Regions from separate parts of the Mesorhizobium sp. M0478 genome, predicted to be linked through region 1. Evidence: predicted binding sites of a transcription regulator. Region 1 holds the regulator's gene; each other region holds the start of a gene.
What was found. Region 1 encodes LexA, which represses DNA repair genes until DNA is damaged. Its sites were predicted from a motif close to TGTTCNNNNTGTGTTCNG; they were not measured.
Positions count from the first base shown of each region.

Region 2: uvrA (excinuclease ABC subunit UvrA) is a predicted target of LexA. The motif match lies at 1,623-1,640, and genes of this name have one in related genera.
Region 3: parE (DNA topoisomerase IV subunit B) is a predicted target of LexA. The motif match lies at 1,450-1,467, and genes of this name have one in related genera.

Region 1 covers NZ_JAMYRH010000012.1:15,290-20,611, forward strand. Annotated here, with positions in the region: gene arr (NAD(+)--rifampin ADP-ribosyltransferase) at 1-148, shown strand, start outside; gene NKI64_RS24395 (ComEC/Rec2 family competence protein) at 255-2,711, shown strand; gene lexA (transcriptional repressor LexA) at 2,705-3,487, opposite strand; gene NKI64_RS24405 (GntR family transcriptional regulator) at 3,693-4,457, opposite strand; gene kynU (kynureninase) at 4,625-5,322, shown strand, end outside.
Region 2 covers NZ_JAMYRH010000007.1:298,765-304,086, forward strand. Annotated here, with positions in the region: gene uvrA (excinuclease ABC subunit UvrA) at 1-1,473, opposite strand, end outside; partial or broken gene NKI64_RS19085 (hypothetical protein) at 2,257-2,478, opposite strand; gene NKI64_RS19090 (ATP-dependent Clp protease proteolytic subunit) at 2,625-3,233, opposite strand; gene NKI64_RS19095 (SRPBCC family protein) at 3,263-3,730, opposite strand; gene NKI64_RS19100 (ArsR/SmtB family transcription factor) at 3,727-4,041, opposite strand; gene NKI64_RS19105 (hypothetical protein) at 4,174-4,575, shown strand; gene ssb (single-stranded DNA-binding protein) at 4,786-5,319, shown strand.
Region 3 covers NZ_JAMYRH010000011.1:61,872-67,193, forward strand. Annotated here, with positions in the region: gene parE (DNA topoisomerase IV subunit B) at 1-1,379, opposite strand, end outside; gene cpaB (Flp pilus assembly protein CpaB) at 1,637-2,542, shown strand; gene NKI64_RS23580 (type II and III secretion system protein family protein) at 2,621-4,021, shown strand; gene NKI64_RS23585 (hypothetical protein) at 4,026-4,292, shown strand; gene NKI64_RS23590 (CpaE/TadZ family protein) at 4,337-5,322, shown strand, end outside.

The DNA of each region.
Region 1 (5,322 bases):
TCCGACGAAATCCTACCGCTCCCGTGATCCGTTGCTCATCCTGGGGGAGCTCGCTGAATGGCAGGGTCATACACCGGAACAATTGAAGGCAATGCACGATGGGCTTGCTCGCCTGAGGGCGGAGGGCCGGGATATGATTGAGGATTGAGCGTCCTTGGCGGGTCAATTCCGGCGCGGTGGATGCGACCGCACGGACTTTCGCGCTTTGCGCGTTCATGTAGCATAGGAGGTCTGGGGCGCAAGGGGCAGACCCGATGGCTGGACGTGGCCGGGGCACGAAGGAAGGCGAAGGCGGCGAGGCAAGCGTCAGCGAACGCTCGCTGTTTGCCGATAGTCCCTATGCCGAGCCGCTGCCCCTCGCGCTGCCTGAGCCGCATCCCGGCATAGCGCCCGCGCTGCCCGGTGACGCGTTGCCGGCGCAAGTCACAGCGCCCGGATCTATCGCCCGACTGCGCAGACGGCTTCGCCGCCCGTCATGGCCCGCGCTCCGCCGCAGCCTTGCCGTGGCTGCCGACACGGAGCTCGACCGGGGCGTCGCCTTCCTGCTGGTCCCGGTTTTCCTGGCAGCCGGCGTCATCGTCTACTTCTCGCTGGCCGGCGAGCCGGGCTTTGCGCAGCCAATCGCCATTGTGGTGCTGGCGACATGTTGCGCTGTCGCCACGCGATCGCGGCCGAGGACGCATCTGTTCTGCATGGCCGCGATGCTGTGCGCGCTCGGCGTCGTCGCCGCCAAGGTCGAGACCTGGCGCGCCGGAACGCAGATGCTCGGCTCCGAGATTCAGACACGGCTGACCGGCCGCGTCGTCAGTCTCGAACAGATGGAAAGCGGCCGCATCAGGCTGACGCTCGACGTGGTTTCGACCGCTTACCCCGAGCTGCGCTACGCCCCGGAGCGGGTCAGGCTCTCGGCGCGGACCGTTCCCGCCGATATGACCGCCGGCTCCCTGATCACCGGCTATGCCAGGCTGTTGCCGCCGACCGGTCCGGTGCGGCCGGAGAGCTACGATTTCTCCTTCGACAGCTATTTCACCGGTATCGGCGGCAGCGGCTTCTTTCTCGGCAATCCGAAAACCATTGCTACGCAGGGACCGCCGCCGCTGACCGCACGGCTCTCCTCGGCAATCGAGAACGCGCGCGAAAACATTGCCGACCATATCAGGGGCAAGATCGGCGGCGCCGAAGGCGAGATTGCCGCGGCGCTGATTGTCGGCGTGCGCGCCGGCATCCCGGACGAGGTCAACGAAGCGATGCGGCGCACCGGCATCTACCACATCATCTCCATCTCCGGCCTGCACATGGCGCTGGTTGCCGGCACCATCATGGCGTTGCTGCGTGGCGCCTTTGCGCTGTTTCCCGTTTTCTCTTCGCGCCGGCCGGTGAAGAAATATGCGGCCGCGGCAGCGCTTGTCTCGATCGCCGCCTATCTCGTTATTTCAGGCGTCGTGGTTGCCGCCGAGCGCAGCTTCATCATGCTGGCGGTCATGCTTGTCGCCGTGCTGTTTGATCGCGCCGCACTCACCATGCGCAATCTGGCGATCTCCGCCATTGCCGTCATCCTGGTGTCGCCGCACGAGGTGGTCGGTCCCAGCTTCCAGATGTCGTTTGCCGCCACCGCCGCCCTTGTCGGCGCCTATGCCGGCTGGGCCGATTACCGCGCCGACAAGGTGAGAACGCCGCCGGCAAAGCGCTCCTTCGTCGGCTTCCTGTCGCGAAAATTCGCGCTGGCCATGGGCGGCCTCGCCATGACCTCGATCATCGCCGGCAGTGCAACCTTGCTGTTCGCCATCTGGCATTTTCAGCGTGTGTCGCCGCTCAGCCTGATCGCCAATCTGGCCGTGATGCCGATTGTTTCGTTGATCGTCATGCCTTTTGCCGTGCTCAGCGCACTGGCGATGCCGTTCGGCGCCGACGGGCCGTTCCTCTATGTGATGGGCAAGGGTCTGATGGCGATGATCGCTATATCGGCCTGGATTTCCGAGCGCTCGCCGGTCGACGCCGTCGGGCTGATCTCCATCCGCTCGGTGCTGTTGGTGGCGGTCGCCCTCGTCATCGCCACCATGGCCACCACCTGGCTCAGGTTGGCGGCCGTGCCTTTCGCGCTGGCCGGCCTGTTGACGGTGCCGCAGGTGCTTACGCCCGACGTGCTCATATCCGAGGATGCGCATCTGGTGGCCATGCCGATCGGTGGCGGCGAACTCGCCCTCAACCGCGAACGCTCCAACGAATTCACCACGGACAATTGGAAACGGGCGCTGCGGGCCGAAACCATTATCCCACCTGAGATTTTCGAGTCAACAGATACGCGGTTCGATCTCGATCCGCTCGATCTGCCGCCCGGCTCGCCCTTCTATTGCACCGGCGATCTCTGTATCGCCCGGCACCCTTCCGGAGCCATTGTAGCGCTTGCGAAAGACCGCAAGACGGCGCGGCCGGCCTGTGCCTTCGCGAGCCTGATCGTCATCGATGACGCCACCGCCTACAATCCGTGCCGCGACCCGCTGGTGCTGGTCGTGACGAAGAAACAGCTGGCCCGCGACGGCAGCGCCGCCGTCTTCTTCGATCCGCAATCGGCAGCTGCAGCGCCAACCATCCGCTTCGCCGTCGACAAGCCGTATCGCCCCTGGCACGAGCAACGCCGCTTCTCCCGCGAAGCGCGCGGCCTGCCGCCTTACAACCAGCGTGAAAAGTACAAACCCAAGCCGGCTCAGTAGCGCCGGATCAATCCGACAAGCTTGCCCTGCACCTTCACCCTGTCCGGTCCAAAAATGCGGGTCTCGTAGGCCGGGTTGGCGGCTTCCAGGGCGATCGAGGCGCCCTTGCGGCGGAAGCGTTTCAGGGTCGCTTCCTCATCGTCGACCAACGCCACCACGATCTCGCCGGGGCTGGCTGTGTCGGCATTGCGGATGATGACCGTGTCGCCATCGAAAATGCCGGCCTCGATCATCGAATCGCCCTTGACCTCGAGCGCGTAGTGTTCGCCGCCCATGATCATATCGGGCGGCACCGAGATCGAATGGGTCTGATGCTGGATGGCGTCGATCGGCACGCCGGCGGCGATGCGTCCCATAACCGGGATTGAAATCGCGGAAACGGCATCGTCATTGCCGGCCGACATCGAACGCGACGGCGAGCCCGGCTTGATCTGGCGGCCGAGACCGCCTTGGCCCAACGCGCCTTGTCCTTGGCCGCCTTGCCCTTGGCCGGTTTGACCAAGACTGCCCTGAATGACGCTCGGCGAAAACTTCCTCGCCGCATTGAGGCCTGGTGCGATCGAGTCGGGCAGCCGCAGCACTTCCAGCGCGCGCGCCCGGTTCGGCAGCCGGCGAATGAAACCGCGCTCCTCAAGCGCCGTGATCAGGCGGTGGATGCCGGACTTGGAGGCGAGGTCGAGCGCTTCCTTCATCTCGTCGAAGGACGGCGGGATTCCGCTCTCCTTCAGGCGTTCATGGATGAACATCAGAAGCTCATGTTGTTTGCGCGTCAGCATCGCGGCCCCCAAGGGTTCTGAAACCAGAATCAGAAAAAACAAACCCAGAACAAACACTATCTGTTCCAGTTGTGTTCCGCAACCTTTTAAAGTTTAATGAATGTGTTGACGTTTTGTTCAGCGTGACGTTCGGCACCGCGAGCGGCGCTCGTAGTCGTTGGCCGGCAACGGGGTGAAACGAAGACAAAGTGCCCTGCGTCGTCGGCTACGATCGCCGCTTCCTTTTCGGACGGGGCTGCGCAGCATCCGCGCCGGGTTCACTCTGGGCATAGACCTGCAGCGTGTAGCCGATGTGAGCGGTCATCAGAGTTTTCGCACGTTCGACGTCGCGATCGAGGGCCGCTTCCATCAGGGCGGTATGGTGTTCGATCGCCACGGCGTCGCGCAGGGCCGCCACGGCCTTCCGGTGGCCATCCGTGCGGCCGGCGGCGGCGCGCAGCGTCGGGGCCAGACCCAGAAAGCGGTGATGGCGATGCAATTGGTCGGAAATCGTCGCATTGAAGCGCAGCAGCCAGCTGGATGTCGCGGCACTGAGCAGCGCCGCATGGAAGGCATCGTGTTTTTCGTACCACGCGTCGACCGCATCATCCGATGGATCGTCGAGAACAGACCCGCACCGTGAGAGACGATAGTGGGCGGCAACGACCGCGTCTTCCCACTCACGATCGCCCTCCTCGATCGATTCCACCAGCAGGGGCAGTTCGACCACCAGCCGCGCACGCGCCAAATCCTCGAGCTCCGCCCGAGAGACGGGAGCGACCGCAAACCCGCGGTTGCTGATGGCGGTCACAAGCCGTTCCGCCTCCAGCCGCGACAGCGCCTCGCGCAACGGCGTCCAGCCGATGCCGTAGGTGTTGCGCAGCGTGCTCAGCTTCAACGGCGCGGCAGGCGCCAGCCGGGTCGCAAGAATATCGCGCCTGAGCAGGCGATAGGCCGCTTCCGTCCTCGAGGTCTGCTCGTCATCCAGCATCGTGATCCATCAGACATAAACGCTCGGCGGATCATTATATATCAAAGCCTTTCAATGGGTGAATTATATATAATGTTTGACAGTTCAAGGGCGACCACTCAAGATCGCCGGCATGTTTGGGCGGCAGGCTCCGCCGCGCGCGTTTGTCCATGGAGGGGCGCCGGATCATGAGCACGACACCCGATCTCGCTACAATCGAAGCAATGGATGCCGCCGATCCGCTGCGCTCCATGCGCGAACGCTTTGTCTTGCCGCAAGGCGTGATTTATCTCGACGGCAATTCCCTGGGCGCCGCGTCAGCGGTCGTCTTCAGCGAACTGCAGCAGGCCGCCACGCAGGAATGGGCGCACGACCTCATTCGCGCCTGGAACACCGCCGGCTGGTTCAACATGCCGGTGGAACTCGGAGATCAGCTCGGGCGACTGATCGGCGCGGCTGATGGGCAGACGGTGGTCTGCGACACAACCTCGATCAACATCTACAAGCTGCTGCACGCAGCGCTCGGCATGCGGCCGGATCGGTCGGTCATCGTTGCCGAGGGCGACAGTTTCCCGACCGACCTCTACATGGCCGAAGGCGTCGCCTCGACCCGGCCGGGAACGCGGCTGCGGCTGGAGGGCGTCGACGCGGCCGCAATCGAGGAGCTGATCGACGACAGCGTTGCCGTCATCCTGGTCAACCACGTCAACTACAAATCCGGCCAGTTGCGCGACATGGCGGCGCTGACGCGCAAGGCACATGACGCCGGCGCGCTGATCATCTGGGATCTCTGCCACACGGCCGGCGCCTTGCCGGTCGAACTTGACCGTGCCAATGCCGATTTCGCCGTCGGCTGCACCTACAAATACCTCAATGGCGGCCCGGG
Region 2 (5,322 bases), on a different contig from region 1:
GAAGCGTAGGCGGTCACGGATTTCCTTGAGAACGCGCACCGCGATCTCGTTCTGCTGGTCGTTGAGATGTGGCGGCAGTTCGGTGAACCACTGGTCGGCCTTGCGGATCGACAGCTCTGTGACTTCGCCGATATGCTTGCCGGCGATCTTCACCGCCAGCGCTTCCGGCTTCAGCCGGTAACCCTTGCAGACCGGGCAGGGCGTCGCCGACATGAAGCGCTCGATCTCCTCGCGCATCCAGGCGGATTCGGTTTCCTTCCAGCGCCGTTCGAGATTGGGAATGACGCCCTCGAACGTCTTGGTCGTCTTGTAGGAGCGCAGGCCGTCATCATACTGGAAGGTGACCTCGCGCTCGCCGGTGCCGCGCAGGACGGCTTCCTTGGCCTCTTCGGTCAGGTCTTTGAACTTGTCGCCGAGCTTGAAGCCATAGGCTTTGCCCAGCGCTTCCAGCGTCTGGGCGTAATAGGGTGAGGTCGACTTCGCCCACGGGCTGACGGCGCCGTCGCGCAGCGAGACGTTTTCGTCCGGCACGATCAGGCTGGCGTCGATGGCGCGCTGGTTGCCGAGGCCGTCGCAGGTCGGGCAGGCGCCGAACGGGTTGTTGAACGAGAACAGCCGGGGCTCGATCTCCGGAATGGTGAAGCCGGAAACCGGGCAGGCGAATTTTTCCGAGAACAGGATGCGCTCATGCGTCTCGTTCTTCGATTTGTTGACCGAGTCCTCGCCGGTTTGGCTGGCGTCGAGCGGCCGGTCGGCGAACTCGGCCACCGCCAGCCCTTCCGCCAGCTTGAGCGCCGTTTCGATGGAATCGGCAAGCCGTGTCGCCAGGTCGCCGCGCACGACGATGCGGTCGACGACGACATCGATGTCGTGCTTGTACTTCTTGTCCAACGCCGGCACATCGGCGATCTCATAGAAGACGCCGTCGACCTTGACGCGCTGAAAGCCCTTCTTCTGCAGCTCCAGCAGTTCCTTGCGATACTCACCCTTGCGGCCGCGCACGATCGGCGCCAGCAGGAAAAGGCGCGTGCCTTCCTCGACCGCCAGCACCCGGTCGACCATCTGTGAAACCGTCTGGCTCTCGATCGGCAGGCCGGTCGCCGGCGAATAGGGGATGCCGACGCGCGCGAACAGCAAGCGCATGTAGTCGTAGATCTCGGTGACGGTGCCGACCGTCGAACGCGGGTTCTTCGACGTGGTCTTCTGCTCGATCGAGATGGCCGGCGACAGGCCGTCGATCTGGTCGACATCCGGCTTCTGCATCATTTCGAGGAACTGGCGCGCATAAGCCGACAGGCTCTCGACGTAACGGCGCTGGCCCTCGGCATAGATGGTGTCGAAAGCAAGCGACGATTTGCCGGAGCCCGACAGGCCGGTCATGACGATCAGGCTGTCACGCGGCAGGTCGAGATCGACATTCTTTAGGTTGTGTTCGCGTGCCCCGCGAATGGAAAGGTATTTATGGTCGGCCATCGCCGGTCGCCGCCTCAGGTCTGGTGTCAGTGGGATCGGCGGGTTTTCCCGGCCATTCCCTATGTAGGTATTTTTGCCGCCACGTCGAGAGACGCCACACTTCTCGACCAAAGCCGTTTAACCGTCTTTCGCGCGAACGGGCAAGCGGAAAGAACAAAGACCGAACACGCTCCTGACAAAGCTGTGCAGAAACTGACAAGGGTGTTTCAGAAACTGACCCTGACGTAAGCTCCCGACGATCACATTTTCCGTAACCGGCTATTCAAGGTTGACGCCGTCGAATCAGGGGCGCACTCTGCCGGAGTCAACGGAGCCGGCCGTCTTTGATGGCCTCGCCGCCCATAGCGGCCTGCGAGACGCCGCAGGTTTTTGCGATTTGTGCTTCGGATTGACACCAGTCGCAACGGACATAGGAGCGGAGCATGACGCCACCGGATAGTCCCTTGAGGCTCCACCTGCTAGTGGAGCCGCGGCGGGCATAAGTGCCAGGTAGTTTCAAGGCATTGGAGTGTATGCGTCCAAACGAACGCATCGCGTCAGTCCAACAAACCACCAGACAAACCGTGACCTGCCGAATCCCACAAAAATCAGAGACGGCTAGTCGGATCGTCGGCTGAATGCCGCGAAGCATCCGAAATCAAAGTCGGTATAACACTACCGGCAGTTTGGATTTGGAATCCAAGAAAAGCCCCGACCGTTAGCGGAAGCAACGGCGGGGCTGTTCTTTTGCGAGGAAGTCGTCGGCGCAGGCTTTCTCTCCCGTATAGTAGCTGGGAGAAGGGGCTACCGGCGCGTCGGCTTGATCCCACCCGTGCCGACATCGACAGTGATGCTGCCGGAAATCTTGACATCGGTGTCGCCGATCTTGAACGTGCCGTTCTCGCCGGCAGGCAGCGCGTCGTCCGGCTCCGGCTGCGGCGCGGGCTTGGCGATGCGGTAGTCGCCGGTCACGCCGGGCAGGGCGCCTTACCGCGACGTGCTGGTGCTGCCCCCGGCAAAGGCCATGCTCGATGTCGCCGCCGTGATGGCAATGGCTATGGTCAGTCTGTTCAGGTGGTAGCGCATGGCAAGACTATAGTGCCGCGCTCAAGGCGAGGCCAGACCAGCGGCGTTGAAATTGAGGGAACACCGGCCTGCATTCAATCCGCCGATCAGGCCGCTGCCTGCTTGCGGGTGTCGAAGACGTGGTCGACGAGGCCCCAGTCCTTGGCCTCCTTCGCGGTCATGAAGAAATCGCGGTCGAGCGTGCGTTCGACCTCTTCGTGGGTGCGGCCGCAATGGTGAGCGTAGAGGTCGGCCATGTGCCGCTTGGTGCGCAAAATGCCTTCGGCGTGACGCTGGATGTCGGAGGCCTGGCCCTGGAAGCCGCCCAAAGGCTGATGCAGCACGATGCTGGCATTGGGCAGCGCGATGCGCCGCCCCGGCGTTCCCGCCATCAGCAGGAAGGAGGCCATCGACGCGGCAAAGCCCATGCACACGGTCGACACCGGGCAGCTGACATATTGCATCGTGTCGTAGATGGCGAAACCGCTGGTCACCACGCCGCCCGGCGAGTTGATGTAGAGCGAGATCTCCTTGTCGGGATTGTCCGATTCCAGCGACAGGAGCTGGGCGCAGACCAGCGCCGACATGCCGTCATTGATCTCGCCATTGACGAAGATGATGCGCTCGCGCAGCAGCCGCGAGAAAATGTCGAAGGCGCGTTCGCCGCGGCTCGATTGCTCGATCACCATCGGCACCAGATTGGCAAAGCCGCTCATCTCATTGTCTCCGTTTTGATTTTTCCGGTTCAGGCGGCGCGCAGCAACAGGCGTGGCGCGTTGGCGGCGACAGGCCGCTTGGGCTTGTATGCGCGCAGCCAGAGCCGGCAGCCGGCGCCGGCCATCGCGACCGCAGGCGTCAGGACAAACCCGTCATGGACGATGCGCAGATGCGTGCCGCCGGAAACGGTGCGGGCGAGTGTGAAGGTGACGATGCTCCCCAGCTCCTCGCGGTCGGCGTCGCCGGAACGCTCGCGCCAGGAATAGCGCAGCAGGCGCCCCGGTTCGGCGTCGAGCACTTCGCACTCGATCGGCTTCTCAGGCCCGGCAAAGGCAAAGCGGCTGCCGGTTTCCGGATTGATGTCGTTCGGCATCATCCATTCCGCCAAGAGGTCCGGCACGGTCAGTGCCCGCCACACTTTTTCCGGTGCGTCCGGCAGATCGCATTCGAAGGCGAGGGCATCTTTGGCGGTCTGCGTCTGCTTTTCGTCGGTCATTGGTCCATGTCCTTCAAAACGACCTTCAGTCTTTCGATGCGCTCCGGCCAGAATGCGCGGTAGCGTTCGATCCAGCCGAGCAGCGGCTCGAGCCCTTGCGGATCGGCGCGATAGTAGGCGTTGCGGCCGGCGCGTCTTTCGCTGACCAGGCCTGCGCCGCGCAGCACGGCAAGGTGCTGCGACACCGCCGGCTGCGACACGCTCATGCCGGTGCGCAACTCCGACACGCTCATCTCGCCGGAAGTCAGCCGCTCGTAGACGGCGCGTCGCGTCGGGTCGGCCAGGGCGCGAAAAATCTCTGCTTCGATCATGGCAAAGCATAAGTCGATACTTATCGATTTGGCAAGGGGTGTTTTGAATGCTGCGTATTGATTGGATCCTGCCGGGCCTCTAAGCCGTGGGGAACAAGATGGGCCGATCATCGCGAGGCAGGAGTAGTATTTATGAATTCCAACGTCGATCTTTCGTCCGCCGAGAACCTCAACGAGGCTCTGAGGCTCTATCGCCGCCTCGTACTCGGTATAGGAGCGATCGCCGTCATCGGTTTCGTGGCCGTGATCTTGTTGGCCAAGCTGGGTACGGCGCTATCGCCGCCATACGGGATTTACGTCTTCGGCGAAGGATTGGGGACCTGGGGCCTGATCGCGGTGGTAGCGGCGCTCGTCGCTCAGGTGTGGTGGCACGGGCGCGCGATCGGGAAATTGCTGAATGACCCGGCTCTGAAATCTGAACCTGCAGTCGGGCTGATGTCGGCGCCAACCGTGATCGCACAGCGCGCCCATGGCATGGGCATGGAGTGGAGCGGCTTTTTCGGTCCGTTGCGGCCAGCTAAAAAACGGCGCTGACGACACCGCTTCTCGCCCCTGCGTGTCAGCTAAATCCACGCGCCCGCGTCGGCGATTGCTGCCATTCCTTGACAATCCGTGGTTAACAGTATAGGAACGAAAAGGGAACAAAAACCTTGTGGGAAAAGCCAGCCGCGGCAAGCCAGGATTGTGCGCGGCCTGTAAGGTGAACGACTTGAAATTTGTTTCGGATGAGCACGGAGAAGTGTCATGGCGGGTAGCGTCAACAAGGTCATTCTGGTCGGTAACCTCGGCGCGGACCCTGAAATCCGCCGCCTGAATTCCGGTGATCCGGTCGTCAACATCCGCATCGCCACGTCGGAAAGCTGGCGCGACAAGAACTCCGGCGAGCGCAAGGAAAAGACCGAATGGCACAACGTGGTCATTTTCAATGACCAGATCGCCAAGGTCGCCGAGCAGTACCTGAAGAAGGGCATGAAGGTTTACGTCGAAGGCCAGCTGCAGACACGCAAATGGCAAGACCAGACCGGCGCCGACAAGTACACGACCGAAGTCGTGCTGCAGAAATTCCGCGGCGAGCTGCAGATGCTCGATTCTCGCGGCGAGGGCGGCGGTCAGGTCGGCAACTATGCCGGCGGCAGCGGCGCGAGCCGTGGCTCGGATTTCGGCCAGTCTGGCCCCAATGAGAGCTTCAACCGCGGCGGCAACAGCGGTGGCGGCGGTTCCAAGGGCGGCGGTGGCGGCGGCTCGTCGCGCGAACTGGACGACGAAATCCCGTTCTGAGCT
Region 3 (5,322 bases), on a different contig from region 1:
GCATTCTGCGTGCAGTCGGCGAGCTTGCCGGGAAGGCGCAGCTTGCGCACCGCGCTCTTGCGCGACACTTCCTTTTCCTGGCGCCGGCGCACCCGCTCGTCGGCGCGCGCAATTACCCATTCCAGCAGCTTGGAGGCTTCCTGCGGATTGTCGGCCAGCCAGTGGTCGAAGGGATCGCGGATGGCGGTCTCGACAATGCGAATGGCTTCGATCGTTGCCAGCCTGTCCTTGGTCTGGCCGACGAATTCCGGCTCGCGAATAAACACCGACAGCATGCCTGCCGCCGAGATCATCACGTCTTCGGAGGTGACGATCGAGGCGCGCTTGTTGCCGACCAGGTCGGCATAGGCCCGAAGCCCGCGCGTCAGCACATTGCGAAAGCCGGCCTCATGCGTGCCGCCTTCGCCGGTCGGGATGGTGTTGCAGTAGGAGTTGACGAAGCCGTCACCGCCGAACCAGGTCACCGCCCATTCCAGCGAGCCGTGGCCGCCCTGTTTTTCGCTCTTGCCGGCGAAGATCTCGCGGGTCACCTGGAAGTCGTCGCCAAGCGATGCCTTGAGATAGTCCTTCAAGCCGCCGGGGAAATGGAACTCCGCCTTGGCGGGCGTCTGGTCCTTTTCCTTGATCAGCGATGGGTCGCAGCTCCAGCGGATCTCGACGCCGCCGAACAGATAGGCTTTCGAGCGGGTCATGCGATAGAGCCGCGCCGGCTCGAAGGCGGCGCCCTTGCCGAAAATCTGCTCGTCGGGATGGAAGCGGATTTTGGTGCCGCGCCGGTTGTGCACTTCGCCGAGCTGCTCCAGCCCGCTCACCGGAACGCCGCGCGAGAACCTTTGGCGGTAAAGCTGGCGACCGCGCGCGACTTCGACTTCGAGATGGTCCGACAGCGCATTTACGACCGAGACGCCGACACCGTGCAGACCGCCGGAGGTCTCATAGACCTTGCTATCGAACTTGCCGCCCGAATGCAGCGTCGTCATGATGACTTCGAGCGCCGGCTTCTTGAATTTCGGATGCGGATCGACCGGAATGCCGCGGCCATTGTCGGTAACGGTCAGAAACCCGTCGGCCGACAGCTCGACATCGATGAAGGTGGCATGGCCGGCGACCGCCTCGTCCATCGAATTATCGATGACCTCGGCAAACAGATGGTGCATCGCCTTGTCGTCGGTGCCGCCAATATACATGCCGGGACGGCGCCGCACCGGCTCCAGCCCCTCCAGCACCTCGATGTCGGCGGCGCTATAGCCCTCGCTGCCGTCCTTGGTCGCGGCAGGACGCTTCGTGGCCTGCACCAGCGGGTCGGCCGGGCGCTCCGGTGTCCGAGCCGGTTGGGGCTGCTTTTCCAGATTGCCGAAAAGATCGTTGTTGTCGTCCATGCCTGCCATAGAATCCGGTGCCGCGAATCACCCGTCGATACTGCCACGCTTTTCGGCGCCAAGCGACGGAAGTTCCTGTTACGTTCGGGGATTAAACCCTTCTTATCCTAAAACCTTTCGATAACCAAGCTGGCGGAAATAGGTCCGTGCGGAGCGGGCGCGATTCCTGAATCTTTAACAAAGCGGCCTAGCGTCGCCTCAACAAAACAAAAGACCACGAATGTCAGGGGTTGGTTGTGAGGGGCAAGGCCATAACGATGATTGGCATCGCTGCCGTCTTCGGCGCGATTTCAATCTTTGCCGCGGATTTCTGGGTGAAAAGCCAGGCCAAGGCCGATGCCGAAGAGAAAACGGCGTCGATCCCGGCGCCCGCCGTCCCCAAGATCGTCTTCAAGACCATCGTGGTGGCCAACGCGCCGTTGCGTTACGGCATGGAGCTTGACCGGGCGCAGCTCAGCGAAATCCCATGGTCCGAGGATTCGGTGCCGCAGGGCGCGTTCACCACAGTCAATGCATTGCTCGCCGAAGGCAGCCGCGTGGTATTGTCGCCGATCGAGATCAACGAGCCGGTGCTGATCAGCAAATTGTCGGGGCCGAACGGCCGCGCGACGCTATCCAACATGATGACGCCCGGCATGCGGGCGGTGACAATCCGCACCGACGAGATCGCCGGTGTCGGCGGCTTCGTCATGCCGGGCGACCGGGTCGACGTGGTGCTGACACGCGATGCGGGCGAAATCCAGGAAGTGGCCAAGAACGCGCAGGGCGCTGCCGGATCGACCGTTACCTCCGAGATCGTCGTCTCCGACGCCAAGGTGCTGACCGTGGGGCAGGGCGCCGACGAGCGCCAGACCACACCGCAGATCGCCAATTCCGTCACCATCGAGGTGACGACCGAAGGCGCGCAGAAAGTGGCGCTTGCCCGCACCGTCGGCACCTTGTCGCTGTCGCTCCGCTCGGCCGCAGACGGAGGGGCCGCCAAGGACGGCGTCACCACCATCTCGTCCTTCGGCGGATCGGTCGCCTCCGGCGTCCAGGCCGCTGCCGGCGCGCTGTTCACTGCCGCGACCAAGGAGCCTGAGAAGCCGAAATTCAAGACGATCATCGTGACGCGCGGCACGCAGGTCGAAGAATACCAGGTTCCTGCGCGGGACCAGCAATAACTGCCGGTGGGGACCGGGCGAGGGACGGGACAGATGTCGGGACTTCATGCATTTCGAACTACGAAAGGGCTGCGCCCAATGCGGGCGCTTGCGGTGGGGGCTTGCCTGGCCGCGGCCGCAATGCTCGGCCTCAGTGCGCCAGCCAAGGCCGACAACGATATCGTCCATGTCTCGTCGACAACGAATGCGTCGATCAAGGTAGCCAAGGGCAAGCCGAAGACGGTCATGACCAATGCCGCCTTCTACCAGATCGTCATCGGCGATCCGGAGATCGCCAACGTCAATCCGCTGACCGACAAATCCTTCTATGTGCTGGGCAACAATCTCGGCACCACCGGCATCGCGCTGTTCGACGAGAACAAGCAGTTGGTCGGCACCGTCGACATCGAGGTGACGCTGGACACCGACCAGCTGGCCAGCACCATTCGCGCCAGCGTGCCGGACGCCAAGATCAAGGTCGGCTCGGCCAATGGCCGCGTCGTGCTGTCGGGCGAGGCCGATGACGCGGTCGCCGCCGAGAAGGCAAGCAAGATCGCCAGCCGCTTCTCCGGCAATGAAGAAGTGATCAATTCGGTCAACATCTCGTCCTCGCAGCAGGTTCAGCTCAACGTCCGCTTCGTCGAGATCAATCGCCAGGCCGGACAGGATCTCGGCGCCAAATACAGCGCCAATTTTGCTTACGGCATTGGCGGGCGCGACGTCACCATCGAGCCGGGCTCGGTGCCGGGAGCCGGCAATGGCGAGATCATCGGCCGGCTGCTGTCCAACGGCCTGTCGATCGACGTCGCCATCAAGGCGCTGGAGGAACGTGGTCTTGCCAGGCGGCTGGCCGAGCCGAACCTGATCGCCCGCTCGGGCCAGACGGCAAGCTTCCTCGCCGGCGGCGAGTTCCCGATCCCGGTCTCCGAGGACAATGGCAAGATTTCCGTCAGCTACAAGAAATACGGCGTCAGCCTCGACTTCACGCCGACGGTTCTCAAGGACGGGCTGGTGAGCCTCGACATAGCGCCGGAAGTGTCCTCGATCGATGCTTCGGCCTCCTATAATATCGGCAATATCTCGGTGCCGGGCTTTATCGTGCGCCGCGCCAAAACATCGGTCGACCTGAAGAACGGCCAGAGCTTCATGATCGCCGGCCTGCTGCAGTCACAGAACGACATCACCACGTCGCGTCTCCCCGGCCTCGGCAAGCTGCCGGTGCTCGGCTCGCTGTTCTCCTCCAAATCCTATCAGCGGCGCGAGACCGATCTGGTGATCATCGTCACCCCCTATCTGGTCAAGCCGGTCGATCCGTCGAAGAAGCTGCTCGAGCCGACCGACGGCACGCAGCCGGCCAGCAATGTCGACTATTTCCTCAACAACACCGAGGAAGTGAAATCGTCCGAAGCCAATCGTGCAGTGGCAATGGCCAGCGGCAGTACGGCACAGCCGGCCGCGGTCACCACCGTCGGGCATTTCCTCGACCTGCCGAAGGATTGAAGCCATGCGCGTGGAATCATGCATCGCCCTGCTGATCGCCGGCCTCGCCGGCGGCTGCACCAGCGACGACTATGTCCGCTCCGAGGGACCGACGATTGCCGCCGGCAACGCACAGGCCGCCAATACGGCCATGCAGATGGTCGATCCCTGGAAATACGGCGTCCAGAACACCAGGCTGCTGGTGCCGGCGCAGCGCAGTGAGGCGGCAGTCAACGCCGCCGACCAGGCTGCTGCTGCCAAGGCCGTGCAACCGACAGCGACAACCGATTGATTTGCCCGGTGATTTGACCGGGAATGACCTGACAGGCTGACAAAATGGCAAGCGGCATCAAGACCAAGAAGATCCTGCTGGTGTCCAGCGACCGGACCTTTGCGCAGGATACGCGCACCGCGTTCGCGGCCTCGGAGGTGATCCAGCTTTCGACCGTCGAGAAGAACATTACCGAACTGCGCGGCGAGGTCCAGGAAGCCGATTTCGGCGCGCTCATCGTCGACATGGATGCGGCAAAGCTGGAAGAGATCGAGTCGCTGCAGCGCATCATGCGCCGGCTTGAAGGCCGCGTTCCGGTGGTCGTCGTCACCCAGGAATTCAACGCAGCCGCAGTGCGTATCCTGGTGCAGCTCCAGGTCGCCGATTTCCTGGTCAAGCCGATCACCACCGCCGATCTGGTGCGGTCGGTCGTGCGCGCGCTGCAAGGGCCGGGGCGCGAGGAAAACACCGAGTCGCAGATCTATACCTTCATGCCGGCCGCCGGCGGCGTCGGCACCACGACGCTGGCGCTGCAGACCGCCTTCCAGCTGCATCATTCGGTGACGCGCGGCGCGTCGACCTGCGTGGTCGACCTCAATTTCCAGCAAGGCGCCTGCGCCGAATATCTCGACCTCGAGCCGCGCTTCGACATCACCGAAATCGAGAACCAGCCCGAGCGCCTCGACCGTCAGCTGCTGGATGTGATGCTGTCCAAGCATGCGAGCGGGCTCTGCGTGCTGGCGGCGCCAACGCATCCGTCGGAAATGCGCTCGTTCAAGACCGATGTCGTGGTGCGCATGCTCGATCTCGTTTCGGCCTATTTCGACAACGTCGTCATCGACATGCCGCGCACCTGGTTTCCGTGGACGGAAACGGTGCTGCTCGGCTCCAACAAGCTTTACATCGTCGCCGAAATGACGGTGCCGTGCCTGCGCCATACGCAGCGGCTGATCCAGGCGGTCTACGAGACGGCAGGCAAGGAAGTGAAGCCGAACGTGATCGTCAACCGTTTCGAGCAGAAGATGTTCGACAACGGCATAAAGCAGGCGGA